2 regions of the Streptomyces sp. NPDC048171 genome follow, and region 1 is predicted to be linked to the other one. Evidence: predicted binding sites of a transcription regulator. Region 1 holds the regulator's gene; the other holds the start of a gene.
What was found. Region 1 encodes HspR, which represses chaperone genes until heat shock. Its sites were predicted from a motif close to TTGAGNNNNNNNNNCTCAA; they were not measured.
Positions count from the first base shown of each region.

Region 2: a site for HspR is predicted at 3,220-3,238, ahead of lon (endopeptidase La). Genes of this name have one in related genera too.

Region 1 is NZ_JBIDAU010000005.1:397,396-404,565, forward strand. It holds gene ACGF3J_RS16425 (undecaprenyl/decaprenyl-phosphate alpha-N-acetylglucosaminyl 1-phosphate transferase) at 1-414, shown strand, start outside; gene dnaK (molecular chaperone DnaK) at 510-2,369, shown strand; gene grpE (nucleotide exchange factor GrpE) at 2,366-3,043, shown strand; gene dnaJ (molecular chaperone DnaJ) at 3,080-4,279, shown strand; gene ACGF3J_RS16445 (heat shock protein transcriptional repressor HspR) at 4,285-4,734, shown strand; gene ACGF3J_RS16450 (hypothetical protein) at 4,827-5,339, opposite strand; gene ACGF3J_RS16455 (sugar ABC transporter substrate-binding protein) at 5,682-6,764, shown strand; gene ACGF3J_RS16460 (hypothetical protein) at 6,941-7,170, shown strand, end outside.
Region 2 is NZ_JBIDAU010000002.1:655,063-662,232, forward strand. It holds gene ACGF3J_RS07400 (multifunctional oxoglutarate decarboxylase/oxoglutarate dehydrogenase thiamine pyrophosphate-binding subunit/dihydrolipoyllysine-residue succinyltransferase subunit) at 1-140, opposite strand, end outside; gene ACGF3J_RS07405 (cell wall metabolism sensor histidine kinase WalK) at 422-1,546, opposite strand; gene ACGF3J_RS07410 (response regulator transcription factor) at 1,543-2,283, opposite strand; gene ACGF3J_RS07415 (spermidine synthase) at 2,397-3,095, opposite strand; gene lon (endopeptidase La) at 3,261-5,684, shown strand; gene ACGF3J_RS07425 (lysozyme) at 5,917-6,744, opposite strand; gene ACGF3J_RS07430 (MarR family transcriptional regulator) at 6,996-7,170, shown strand, end outside.

The sequences.
Region 1 (7,170 bases):
GCCGCGGTGGTCGTCGGCGGGGCGTCGTGCGGCGCGGTGCTCGTGGGGGTGCTCGTGCACACCGGGCGGCTGGACGGGACGGCGGTGTGGTGGGTGGCGGGCGCTGCGGTCGCCGCGCTGACGGGACTGCTGCGGGTGCGGGTGTACGGGCCGCGGAGCGGGGCAGGGGCGGCAGAGGTGCCGGGACAGGCGCCCGGCCGGCCCCAGGCGCGGCCGCGGGCGGAGGCGGACGGGCCGGTGCCCGGCCGGCCGCAGGCGCGGGTGCGGCGGCCGCGTACGGAGTCCCAGGTGTCTCCCGAGGCGGTCGGACCCCCTAGGGGTGCATCCTCCCGAGGGTCGATTTTCCCGGTTCGTCAGGCCAGGCGTACCGAAGAAGCGCAGGTCAGCGCTCCGTTGCGCGTAAGGAACGGATAAGAGTTGAGTCGGCTCGACTCACCTACGTTGACCGCACGAAGGCCGTCATGCACACTTGAGCCTGTTCCACTCAAGTCAGCTGGAGGTTATTCACCATGGCACGTGCGGTCGGCATCGACCTGGGCACGACTAATTCCGTCGTCAGCGTTCTGGAGGGCGGCGAGCCCACCGTCATCACCAACGCCGAGGGCGCCAGGACCACGCCGTCCGTCGTCGCCTTCGCCAAGAACGGTGAGGTGCTGGTCGGCGAGGTGGCCAAGCGCCAGGCGGTCACGAACGTCGACAGGACCATCCGGTCGGTCAAGCGCCACATGGGCACCGACTGGAAGATCAACCTGGACGGCAAGGACTTCAACCCGCAGCAGATCAGCGCCTTCGTGCTGCAGAAGCTGAAGCGGGACGCCGAGTCCTACCTGGGCGAGAAGGTGACCGACGCGGTCATCACCGTCCCGGCGTACTTCAACGACGCCGAGCGCCAGGCGACCAAGGAGGCCGGTGAGATCGCGGGCCTGAACGTCCTGCGCATCGTCAACGAGCCGACCGCCGCCGCGCTGGCGTACGGCCTCGACAAGGACGAGCAGATCATCCTCGTCTTCGACCTCGGTGGCGGCACCTTCGACGTCTCGCTGCTCGAGATCGGCGACGGCGTCGTCGAGGTGAAGGCCACCAACGGTGACAACCACCTCGGTGGTGACGACTGGGACCAGCGTGTCGTCGACTACCTGGTGAAGCAGTTCCAGGCCGGTCACGGCGTGGACCTGTCCAAGGACAAGATGGCCCTCCAGCGCCTGCGCGAGGCCGCCGAGAAGGCCAAGATCGAGCTGTCCTCGTCCACCGAGACCTCGATCAACCTGCCCTACATCACGGCCTCCGCCGAGGGCCCGCTGCACCTGGACGAGAAGCTCACCCGGGCGCAGTTCCAGCAGCTCTCGGCCGACCTGCTGGAGCGCTGCAAGACGCCGTTCCACAACGTCATCAAGGACGCCGGCATCCAGCTGTCCGAGATCGACCACGTCGTCCTCGTCGGTGGCTCGACCCGTATGCCGGCCGTCGCCGAGCTGGTCAAGGAGCTGACCGGCGGCAAGGACGCCAACAAGGGCGTCAACCCGGACGAGGTCGTCGCCATCGGCGCCGCCCTGCAGGCCGGTGTCCTCAAGGGCGAGGTCAAGGACGTCCTGCTCCTCGACGTCACCCCGCTGTCCCTCGGTATCGAGACCAAGGGCGGCATCATGACCAAGCTGATCGAGCGGAACACGACGATCCCGACGAAGCGTTCGGAGATCTTCACCACCGCCGAGGACAACCAGCCCTCCGTGCAGATCCAGGTCTACCAGGGCGAGCGCGAGATCGCGGCGTACAACAAGAAGCTCGGGATGTTCGAGCTGACCGGTCTGCCGCCGGCGCCCCGCGGCGTCCCGCAGATCGAGGTCGCCTTCGACATCGACGCCAACGGCATCATGCACGTGACCGCGAAGGACCTGGGCACGGGCAAGGAGCAGAAGATGACCGTCACCGGCGGCTCCTCGCTGCCGAAGGACGAGGTCGACCGGATGCGCCAGGAGGCCGAGAAGTACGCGGAGGAGGACCACGCCCGCCGCGAGGCCGCCGAGTCCCGCAACCAGGGCGAGCAGCTCGTCTACCAGACGGAGAAGTTCCTCAAGGACAACGAGGACAAGGTCCCCGGCGAGATCAAGACCGAGGTCGAGGAGTCCGTCGCCGAGCTGAAGGAGAAGCTCAAGGGCGAGGACACCGCCGAGATCCGCACCGCCACGGAGAAGGTCGCCGCCGTCTCGCAGAAGCTGGGCCAGGCCATGTACGCCGACGCCCAGGGCGCGCAGGCCGCCGGCGGCGAGGCCCCGGGCGCCGGTGCCACCGCCGGTGACGGCGACAAGGCCGACGACGACGTCGTCGACGCCGAGATCGTGGACGACGAGCGCAAGGACGGTGCCGCGTGACGGAGGAGACCCCGGGCTTCGACGAGAAGCCCGACGTCCCCTCCGGCGCCAGCCCTGACGACGCCGAGCCGAAGGCCGCCGCCCCCTCTTCGGAGGAGGGCGCGGCCCCGGCCGGGGACGCGAGCGAGAACGCGGGCCTGGTGGCCCAGCTGGACCAGGTGCGCACCGCGCTCAACGAGCGTACGGCGGACCTCCAGCGGCTCCAGGCCGAGTACCAGAACTACCGCCGCCGCGTGGAGCGGGACCGCGTCGCGGTCAAGGAGGTCGCCGTCGCGAACCTCCTGACCGAGCTGCTCCCGATGCTGGACGACATCGGCCGCGCCCGGGAACACGGGGAGCTGGTCGGTGGCTTCAAGTCCGTCGCGGAGTCGCTGGAGACGGTCATCGCCAAGATGGGCCTCCAGCAGTTCGGCAAGGAGGGCGAGCCCTTCGACCCGACGATCCACGAGGCCCTGATGCACTCCTACGCACCGGACGTCACCGAGACGACCTGCGTGGCGATCCTGCAGCCGGGGTACCGGATCGGCGAGCGCACCATCCGCCCCGCGCGGGTGGCCGTCGCCGAGCCGCAGCCCGGCGCGCAGACCGTCAAGCCGGCCGAGGAGAGCACCGACGCCAAGGACGGCTCCGACGCCGCGGAGAACAAGGAGAGCGGTGGCCCGGAGGAGGGCTGACGTCAGTAGGCGAAGCGGGAAGGAGGGACGTCGGGGATGAGCACCAAGGACTTCATCGAGAAGGACTACTACAAGGTCCTCGGCGTCCCCAAGGACGCCACCGAGGCCGAGATCAAGAAGGCGTACCGGAAGCTCGCCCGCGAGTACCACCCGGACGCCAACAAGGGGAACGTCAGGGCCGAGGAGCGCTTCAAGGAGATCTCCGAGGCCAACGACATCCTCGGTGACTCCAAGAAGCGCAAGGAGTACGACGAGGCCCGCGCCCTCTTCGGCAACGGCGGTTTCCGTCCGGGGCCGGGCGCGGGCGGCGGCGGCACCTTCAACTTCGACCTGGGCGACCTCTTCGGAGGCGGCGCCCAGGGCGGGGGCCAAGGGGGCGGCGCCGGCGGCTTCGGCGGCGGCCTCGGGGACGTGTTCGGCGGCCTGTTCAACCGCACCGGCGGGGGTCCCGGCGCCGGCACGCGGACCCAGCCGCGGCGCGGCCAGGACATCGAGTCCGAGGTCACGCTGAGCTTCACGGAGGCCATCGAGGGCGCCACGGTGCCGCTGCGGATGTCCTCGCAGGCGCCCTGCAAGGCCTGTTCGGGCACCGGCGACAAGAACGGCACACCGCGCGTGTGCCCGACCTGCGTCGGCACCGGCCAGGTCGCGCGGGGCTCCGGCGGCGGTTTCTCGCTCACCGACCCGTGCCCGGACTGCAAGGGCCGCGGCCTGATCGCCGAGGACCCCTGCGACGTCTGCAAGGGCTCCGGACGCGCCAAGTCCTCCCGGACGATGCAGGTCCGCATCCCGGCCGGGGTGTCGGACGGGCAGCGCATCCGGCTGCGCGGCAAGGGCACACCGGGCGAGCGGGGCGGACCGGCGGGCGACCTCTACGTGGTCGTGCACGTCAAGGAGCACTCCGTCTTCGGCCGCAGGGGCGACAACCTCACGGTCACCGTCCCGGTCACCTACGCCGAGGCCGCCCTGGGCGGCGAGGTGCGGGTGCCGACCCTGGGCGGTCCGCCCGTCACGCTCAAGCTTCCGCCGGGCACGCCCAACGGGCGCACCATGCGGGCCCGCGGCAAGGGCGCGGTCCGCAAGGACGGCAGCCGGGGCGACCTCCTGGTCACCGTCGAGGTGAGTGTTCCGAAGGACCTGACGGGGAAGGCTCGTGACGCGCTGGAGGCGTATCGCGAGGCGACCGCGGACGAGGATCCGCGGGCGGAGTTGTTCCAGGCCGCGAAGGGAGCTTGATGGGGATGGACGGTCGTCGACGCAACCCGTATGAACTGACCGAGGAGACCCCGGTCTACGTCATCTCGGTGGCGGCCCAGCTCTCCGGTCTGCACCCGCAGACCCTGCGCCAGTACGACCGCCTCGGCCTGGTCTCCCCGGACCGCACGGCCGGGCGCGGCCGGCGCTACTCGGCCCGCGACATCGAGCTGCTCCGCCAGGTGCAGCAGCTGTCGCAGGACGAGGGCATCAACCTGGCCGGAATCAAGCGCATCATCGAACTGGAGAACCAGGTCGCCGCGCTCCAGGCCCGGGTGGCGGAGATGGCCGACGCCCTCGACGGGGCGGCGACGGCGATGCGCCAGCGCGAGGCGGCGGTGCACGCGTCGTACCGCCGTGACCTGGTCCCGTACCAGGAGGTGCAGCAGACCAGCGCCCTGGTCGTGTGGCGGCCCAAGCGGCAGCAGTCGGACTGACGGAACCAGTGAAGGGGCCCGGGGGCCGCGCTTCGTGCGCGGCCCCCGGGCCCCTTCACGTGCGCCCCGCGCCCGCGGTTCCCTTGCGGCCGTCAGCCGGGGAGCAGTTCGCCGGCCGCGTCGACGGCCAGCGACCACATGGACTCGGCGCCGGTGCCGAACGCGGTGGCCAGCGCGTAGCCGAGGGAGGCGTCCAGGGCCTCGCACGCGGCGTCCTCGCGCCACTCTGCCCGCACGTGGCCGCGCCCCTCGCCGTCACCCGAGAAGTCCCCCACGTGCTCCTCGTCGCGGGTGAGGCGGCTGCCCAGGGCCGAGTCGGGGACCAGGCGCCAGGTGCGGCCGGCGTACCGGACGTCGACGGCGAACGAGCGCCGCGTCAGCCGTCCCTTCGCCGGGCTGACGACCGCCTCCTCGCCGTCGACGGTCAGGGTGAGCCGCCGGCCGTCCCGGGTGCCGACGGGGGTGTGCTCGTCGGTCTCCGTGCCCTGCGCCCGGCGCAGCTCGACGCGGGGCAGTGCGTCGCCCTCGACGGTGACCTCCCCGAGGCCGGTGTCCAGCCGGACGGTCAGGGCGCCGAAGCGCGCGTCCTCGGTGACGTGGGCCATGCGGTCTTCCTTCGCCGTGCGGTGGCTGACGGATGGTGGGTACGCGGCTGACGGGTGGTCGGTACGCGACAGGTGCTCGGTACGTCAGACGCCCACGGGCGCCCGCACGTTGTGCACCAGGTGTGACCAGGGCGTGAGAGCGCTCCCGGAAGATCTCCGCAGACTGTTCGCAGAACTTTCGCCGGATAAGTGGAACGTACTGTGCCCATCTCGTTAAGTGGTTCCCCTTGACGCCGATGGTGGGTGAAGCGTTGGCTTTTCAGTCACATGGGTCGCACTGCTGTACCCACGTCCCGAATCGCACCTGAAGTGAGCCCTCACATGCGCCGTATCGCCATCACCATGGCCGCCACCTCGATGTCCCTCGTGCTGGCCGGCTGCGGCGTGCTCGGCGCGACGGACAGCAGCGACGAGGCGAGCCCGACCAAGGGCAACGACATCACCGTGGGACTGCTGCTGCCGGAGAAGGCGAACACGCGCTACGAGCAGTTCGACTACCCCTTCTTCAAGGCCAAGGTCGGCGAGCTCACCAACGACGCGGGCAACGTCAAGTACGCCAACGCCGAGGCGAGCGCGTCGAAGCAGACCGAGCAGATGCAGCAGATGATCGACGACGAGGTCGACGTGATCGTGCTGGACGCGGTCGACGCGCAGTCCATCGGGGACGGCGTGCAGAAGGCCAAGGACGCCGGCATCCCGGTCATCGCCTACGACCGGCTGGCCGAGGGCCCGATCGACGCCTACATATCCTTCGACAACGAGCTGGTCGGCGAGGTGCAGGGCCGCTCCCTCATCGACGCGCTCGACGGCGCGGACAGCTCCGACAAGATCGTCATGATGAACGGCTCGCCCACCGACCCGAACGCCAAGCAGTTCAAGGCCGGCGCGATGTCCGAGCTGAACGGCAAGGTGACGATCGCCCAGTCCTTCGACACCAAGGACTGGAAGCCGGAGAACGCCGAGGCGAACATGACCGAGGCGATCGAGAAGGTCGGCAAGAACAACATCGCGGGCGTCTACTCCGCCAACGACGGCATGGCGGGCGGCATCATCAAGGCCCTGGAGGGCGCGGGCGTCACCGACCTGCCCCCGATCACCGGTCAGGACGCGGAACTCTCCGCGGTGCAGCGGATCGTCACCGGCGAGCAGTACATGAGCGTCTACAAGTCCTACCCGCAGGAGGCCGAGAACGCCGCGGAGATGGCCGTGGCGCGGGTCCAGGGCCGGGACATCCAGTTCGACGCACTGGCCCGCGACAAGGTCGACAGCCCCACCCACAAGGGCATCCCCGCCCAGCTCGTCCCCGTCGTCGCCCTCACCCAGGGCAACATCGACGAGACGGTCGTCGCGGACGGCTTCTACAAGGCCAGCGACATCTGCACGGCGAAGTACGCGGACGCCTGCGCGGAGATCGGGCTGAAGTAGGCAGCCCCCCCGGCAGGACGGGGGGCGCGTTCACACCCCCCAACGGGTGGATTCTCCCCTCCATCGTCCCCGAGCAGTCTGGGAGCCACAGGAAACGCACGGCTCTCCGCGGTGCGTCTCCCTCCCTGTCGCCTGTCGCGGCACGGGCACTCCGTCAGACGAGGGGACACACTTCAGTGAACGTCAGAATCGCTCGACGGCTCGGGGTCGGCGCCATCGCCGCCCTGGCCCTGAGCACGGCGACGCCCGCCTTCGCGTACGAGATCGGCCCGCACTCCTACAGTGGCGAGCTCCGGTTCTGGACCGAGGGCAACCGCTCCGTCATGAACATCAAGGACACGGGTTCCAGCCACTGGGTCAAGGCCGAGTACTACCGGGTGGCCCACTCGGGTACCAAGCTGACCCT
Region 2 (7,170 bases), on a different contig from region 1:
ACGGAATTCGGGTCCTGGAGGTACTGCTGATAGATCTCGTCAACGAGCCACTCGTTGGCACCGAACGCCGCAGCGGGGTTCTTGCCCGCTTGGTCGGTGTCGGTCGAGATGCTCGAGTTACTGGGGGACTGTGGCGACACGGCGAGAACCGCCCTCTTCCGCTTCACAAGATGGTGGACAGCGGGAATCAAGGCTACGCCCCCCGCACCCCGAAGGTCAGGCCGGGCCCGTTCATCGTCGCGTAAGTCACATTGCAGACGGTGTTTCGGCGCTGGAAATGGCGGGAAACAAGCGAGGTTCTGCTGCGCGTGGGAAGAGCGGAGCGGGACCCGGCGCCGGGGAAACGCGGGCCTGTCCGTGATCACACGTGTCCGCCAGGGCGGATGCCCGTGGATCTTGATGCTCCGCTTCGAACCCTACGTCAACCGGAGGTCGGGGGAAGGCCCGGAAGAGTGATGAGAATCCGGCACCCCCGCTCGGATTCGGCCACACCGATCCGGCCGCCGTGCAGATCCACCGCCCAGCGCGCGATCGCCAGGCCCAGACCGGTACCGCCGTCGCTGCCCGGACCGTGCGGCCGGGACACCGACCCCCGGTTGAAGCGCTCGAACACCCGGCGCCACTCCGATCGCGGAATACCGGGGCCTTCGTCGAGGACCTCCAGCTCGAGCGACTCGGGCAGCTCCCCGCGGCGCGCCTTGACCGTCACGCGGCCGTGCGGCGGGCTGTGCTTGACCGCGTTGTCGATGAGGTTGGCGACGACCTGGTGGATGCGCTCGGGGTCGGCGTGCGCGGTCAGCTCCGGCGGGAAGACGTCGAGCGCCAGGTGCACGTCGGTGCGGGTGTGGCTGCCCGAGCCGGAGGCGATGCCCGCGCGGGCGGAGGCGACCATGTTGGCCTCCTTGAGCACGCCGGACAGGTACGGCCAGACCTCGAAGCGCCGCTTGCGCAGCGGTATCACGCCGTTGTCCAGGCGGGAGAGGTCCAGCAGCGTCTCCACCAGCCGGCCGAGCCGCTCGGTCTGGCCGAGCGCGGTGCGCATGGTCTCCGGGTCGGCCTCGGTGACGCCGTCGACGATGTTCTCCAGCACCGCGCGCAGGCCCGCGATGGGGGTGCGCAGCTCGTGCGAGACGTTCGCGACCAGCTCCTTGCGCTGGAGGTCCTGGGCCTCCAGGTCGTCGGCCATGCGGTTGATGGTGACGGCCAGGTCGCCCAGTTCGTCGCGGCGGTTCTCGCGTACCCGGCGCGTGTAGTCGCCGTGCGAGATGGACCGGGCCACCGCGTTCATCTCGTCCAGCGGCGCGGTCAGCGAGTGCGCCACGAACTGGGTGATCAGCAGCGTGGCGATCATCGAGAAGACCGTGATGAAGCGCAGCTCCGTCTTGGTGTGCACCGCGATCACCGAGAGACCGGTGGTGATCAGCACCGACGTGACGACCAGCGCGCCCAGCTTGGTCTTGACCGAGAACGGGCGTACGCCGCCCCAGGGCTCCCCGGCGATGCGGGGGCCGGGGCTCCTCCGTGCGGCCTCCCGCCCTCGGCTCATGGCGTCGGCGTCTCCAGCGCGTAGCCCACGCCGTGCACGGTGCGGATGCGCTCGGCGCCGATCTTCCGGCGCAGCGCCTTGATGTGGCTGTCCACGGTCCGGGTGCCGGAGGCGTCCGCCCAGTCCCAGACCTCGGCCAGCAGCTGTTCACGGGAGAGCACCGCGCGCGGGGTGTTCGCCAGGCAGACCAGCAGGTCGAACTCGGTCGGCGTGAGGTGGACGTCCTCGCTGCGCACCCGCACCCGGCGCTGCGCGTGGTCGATCTCCAGCTCGCCGAGGCGCAGGATGCCGCTGCGCGGCGTCGAGGCGGCCACGACGGCCCGCTCCACCCGGCGCAGCAGCACGTGCACGCGCGCGGCCAGCTCGCGCATCGAGAACGGCTTGGTCATGTAGTCGTCGGCGCCCACGCCGAGCCCGACCAGCATGTCCGTCTCGTCGTCGCGCGCGGTGAGCATCATCACCGGCACCGGCCGCTGGGCCTGCACGCGCCGGCAGACCTCCAGGCCGTCGAAGCCCGGCAGCATGATGTCGAGGATGAGCAGGTCGGGCTGCCATGCCTCGGCCGTGTCGACGGCGGACGGACCGTCGCCCGCCGTCTGCACCAGGAACCCTTCGGCGCGCAGGCGGGTCGCGATGGCGTCCACGATCGTCTGGTCGTCCTCGACCACCAGCACCCGGCGCTGTGCGCCCTGGGTGGCCGCGGCCGAGCCGTTGTGGGAGGTCTGTGTCTGCTCCATCGCCCGCCCCTGAGGTGTGCTTTCCGGAATCCGTGGGGTGATCCCATGACTGCGATTGACGCTTGAATGATCCGTGTCAGAGCAGCAGCGTACGGGGAGTCCCCACGCCATTGCTATCCAGGACCGACGCCGAGATGGACGACGTCCGGAACGCCCCGGGCAACGGGGATCTCTTCGGTACGCACCTGCTGGAAACCGGCATTACGCAAGGTTTCTTCGAATTCCGGAGAGGGTTGCGCAGACCATACGGCAAGTACCCCGCCGGGTCTCAACAGCCGTGCGCAGCCCGCCAGTCCGGACGGTCCGTACAGCCCGTCGTTGCCCTCGGTGACGGTCCAGCCGGGGCCGTTGTCGATGTCCAGGCAGAGCGCGTCGTACGTGTCGGAAGTCTCATTGACGTAGGCGACCAGGTCCGCCTCGACGATCTTCGTGCGCGGGTCGGCCAGCGCCCGCGCCGACAGGGCGGAGAGCGGTCCGGCGCGGTGCCAGTCGATGACGGCGGGCTCCCGCTCGACGACCGCGATCCGGCCCCACCGGGGGTCGGCCGCCGCGTGGGCCAGCGAGAAGCCGACGCCGAGCCCGCCGATGAGCAGGTGCGGGGCGGTCCGCCCGCCGGACCCGGCGAGCGCGTCGGCCGCCGCGTCGACCAGCCGCCGCTCGGAGCGCCCGTCGGAGGTGTCCATCAGGAAGCAGCCGTTCGCGATGATCTGGAGCAGCGCCCCGTGGCGGCGCAGGACGACCTCGCCGTACGGGCCCTCCCTGCGGTCCAGCACCTCGGGTGTCTCGCGGAAGTCGGGGGAAGTGATGGCCATCGGCCCATCCTGGCAGGAATGCCGCGCGGGCCGGGAGCGCTTTTCGTGCACGGGCCGCGGGCGCCGCGACCGGTGATCGCTCACAGCGAACACCCGCGGGGGAACAATCAGGGACTCCCTTTCATTGAGTCGATGTAACTCAACTTGACTGCCGAAGGGGAGATCATGGCTGCTGAGTCCGCCGCCTTCACACCGCTCACCCTGCCCGTGCTGCCGCTCGACGACGAAGTGGTCCTGCCCGGCATGGTCGTCCCCCTGGACCTGAGCGACGCCGAGGTACGGGCCGCGGTGGAGGCCGCCCAGGCCGCCGCCCGGTCCGAGCCCGGCAAGCCCAAGGTCCTGCTCGTCCCGCGCATCGACGGCACCCACGCCGCCACCGGCGTCCTGGGCACCGTCGAGCAGGTCGGCCGGCTGGCCGACGGCGACCCGGGCGCCCTGATCCGCGGCCGGGGCCGGGTGGCGATCGGCGCCGGCACCACCGGGCCCGGCGCCGCGCTCTGGGTCGAGGGCACCCGCGTCGACGAGACCGTGCCCGACCCCCTGCCCGGCCAGGTCGCCGAGCTGGTGAAGGAGTACAAGGCGCTCGCCACCGCCTGGCTGCGCAAGCGCGGCGCCTGGCAGGTCGTCGACCGCGTCCAGGCCATCGACGACGTCTCCGCGCTGGCCGACAACTCCGGTTACTCGCCGTTCCTCACCACCGAGCAGAAGGTCGAGCTGCTGGAGACCGCCGACCCGGTGGCCCGCCTGAAGCTCGCCACCCAGCAGCTGCGCGACCACCTCGCCGAGCAGGACGTCGCCGAGACCATCGCCAAGGACGTCCAGGAGGGCGTCGACAAGCAGCAGCGGGAGTTCCTGCTGCGCCGCCAGCTCGACGCGGTGCGCAAGGAGCTGCGCGAGATCAACGGCGAGCAGGACGGTGAGGAGTCCGACGACTACCGCGCCCGTGTCGAGGCCGCCGACCTGCCCGAGAAGGTCCGCGAGGCCGCGCTCAAGGAGGTCGACAAGCTGGAGCGGTCCTCCGACCAGTCCCCCGAGGGCTCCTGGATCCGCACCTGGCTCGACACGGTCCTGGAGATGCCGTGGAGCGAGCGCACCGAGGACGCCTACGACATCCAGGGCGCCCAGGCCGTGCTCGACGCCGAGCACGCGGGCCTGGAGGACGTGAAGGAGCGCATCACCGAGTACCTCGCCGTGCGCAAGCGCCGCGGTGACCGGGGCCTCGGCGTGGTCGGCGGCCGGCGCGGCGGTGCCGTGCTGGCCCTGGTGGGCCCGCCCGGCGTCGGCAAGACCTCGCTCGGCGAGTCCGTCGCCCACGCGATGGGCCGCAAGTTCGTCCGCGTCGCCCTCGGCGGCGTCCGCGACGAGGCCGAGATCCGCGGCCACCGGCGTACCTACGTCGGCGCGCTGCCCGGCCGGATCGTGCGGGCGATCAAGGAGGCGGGGTCCATGAACCCGGTCGTCCTGCTCGACGAGATCGACAAGGTCGGCTCCGACTTCCGCGGCGACCCCGCCGCGGCCCTGCTCGAAGTCCTCGACCCGGCCCAGAACCACACCTTCCGGGACCACTACCTGGAGGTCGAGCTGGACCTGTCCGACGTGGTCTTCCTCGCCACCGCCAACGTCCTGGAGGCCATCCCGGAGGCGCTGCTCGACCGTATGGAGCTGGTCCGCCTGGACGGCTACACCGAGGACGAGAAGGTCGTCATCGCCCGTGACCACCTGCTCCCGCGCCAGCTGGAGCGGGCCGGACTCGACGGCGACGAGGTCACGGTCGACGAGGGCGCGCTGCGCAAGCTCGCCGGCGAGTACACCCGTGAGGCGGGCGTACGCACCCTGGAGCGGTCGATCGCCCGGCTGCTGCGCAAGGTCGCGGCCCAGCACGAGCTGGGCGAGCGGGAGCTGCCCTTCACCGTCACGGAGGCCGACCTGCGCGGTCTGATCGGCCGGCCGCACCACGTGCCCGAGTCCGCCCAGGACCCGGCGGAGCGGCGCACCTCGGTGCCGGGCGTGGCCACCGGCCTCGCGGTCACCGGCGCGGGCGGCGACGTCCTCTACGTCGAGGCGTCGCTGGCCGACCCGGAGACGGGCGCGGCAGGGCTGACCCTGACCGGTCAGCTGGGCGACGTGATGAAGGAGTCGGCGCAGATCGCGCTGAGCTTCCTGCGCAGCCACGGAGCCGAGCTGGAACTGCCGGTGGGCGACCTCAAGGACCGGGGAGCGCACATCCACTTCCCGGCGGGCGCGGTCCCCAAGGACGGCCCGAGCGCCGGCGTCACCATGACCACGGCCCTCGCCTCGCTGCTGTCCGGGCGGCTGGTCCGCACCGACGTGGCGATGACCGGCGAGGTCTCGCTCACCGGCCGGGTCCTGCCCATCGGCGGGGTCAAGCAGAAGCTGCTCGCGGCGCACCGGGCGGGGGTCACCACGGTGATCATCCCCAAGCGCAACGAGCCCGACCTGGACGACGTCCCGGCGGAGGTCCTCGACAAGCTCGACGTCCACGCCGTCAGCGACGTCCGCCAGGTGCTGGAGCTGGCGCTCGCCCCCGCGACGAACGGGGCGGCGCGCAGGACTCCGGTCGCGGCGTGACGGACGCTGCCGGATGAGACGGAGGCCCGGATCCCCTGAGGGGTCCGGGCCTCCGCCGTATGCGAGGCGGACCAGGGCCTCTCCCTGCCGCGGTGCCTGGCCGTCGCGCCGGTGGTGGCGGCGAGCGCCGGCAAGGTGCGGACGGGGAGGCACGGCACCGGGGACGGCGACCGAGCCCGGTGACGCGGGCCGGCGCCGGTCGCCCCGGCCCGGGCGACCGGCGCCGACGCCGTCAGCCGTTGGCGAGGGCCTGCACGCGGTCGAGCGCGCCGTTGAACCTGTTGTGGTCGCCGACCGTCGGACCGGACGACGTGTACTGCCACATCGTGTAGTAGCCCCAGCCGGCCGGCAGCGTGCCCACCGACGCGGCGTACCGGGCGATCCAGAGCGGGTTGTTCGCGGCGAAGCCGCCGTAGTTGCCGGTGCACTGGGTCCACCAGCTGGTGGCCGTGTAGATCACGGCGTCACGGCCGGTGCGGGCCTTGTACGTGTTCAGGAAGTCGCGGATCCAGGAGACCATCTGGCTCTGCGTCTTGCCGTAGCAGGCGGCGCCGTACGGGTTCCACTCGATGTCGAGTGCCCCCGGCAGCGTCCTGCCGTCCCTGGACCAGCCGCCGCCGTGGTCGACGAAGTAATTGGCCTGGGCGGCGCCGCTCGCGCTGTCCGGGGTGGCGAAGTGGTAGGCGCCGCGGATCATCCCGACGTTGTACGAGCCGTTGTACTGCTGGGCGAAGTACGGGTTGGTGTAGTACGTCCCCTCGGTGGCCTTGACATAGGCCCACTTGACCCCGCTGTTCCACAGGGTCGACCAGGCCACGTTGCCCTGGTGGCTGGAGACGTCGACGCCCTCCGTCTGGGCGGCGTCGCCCGGGACCGGGGTGCCGTGGCTCCCGTCGTGTTCGAGGACGCCCATGCCCATGTGGGCGGAGCCGCGCGGCGGGGTGTCGGCGGCCGACGCCGCCTGCGCGGGGAGGGCGGACACCAGGGAGAGGGCGGCGAGCAGGATCCCGGTGACGGCGAGACGCCGGCCGCGGGCCGATCCGGATCTGTGCACGAGCATGACGTGCCTCCGATGGCTCGGTGGTGCTCGGTGGGGGATGCGTGCGTGGGGAGGAGATCCCGTGAGTGGCGTGGGCATGCCATTCAGGGGTCCGGTGAAGACGCTACGCACGTAGAACGGGAGGTGGGAAGGGGGGCCGGAAGCTGCCGTTGGTCTAAGCCTGCGAAATACTTGCGGAGCTGCGGTGATGGCTGGCCGTGGCGGAAACTTTCAGGACCGGGAAAACCGGAAGAACCGAGGCAGGGGCTGACGTGCACGAAAGCGGGAACGGCGACGGTCGAGGAGTCGAGTCCGAGCCTGCCGGCAGTGGTGTGAACCAGCCTGAGTTCCTGGCGCTGGAGCGGGAGTTGACGGTGCTGCTGCGGCGCGCCCGGGCCAACCAGGGCGAGATGGCCCGGGAGGTCCACCCCGACCTGGAGTCCTCCG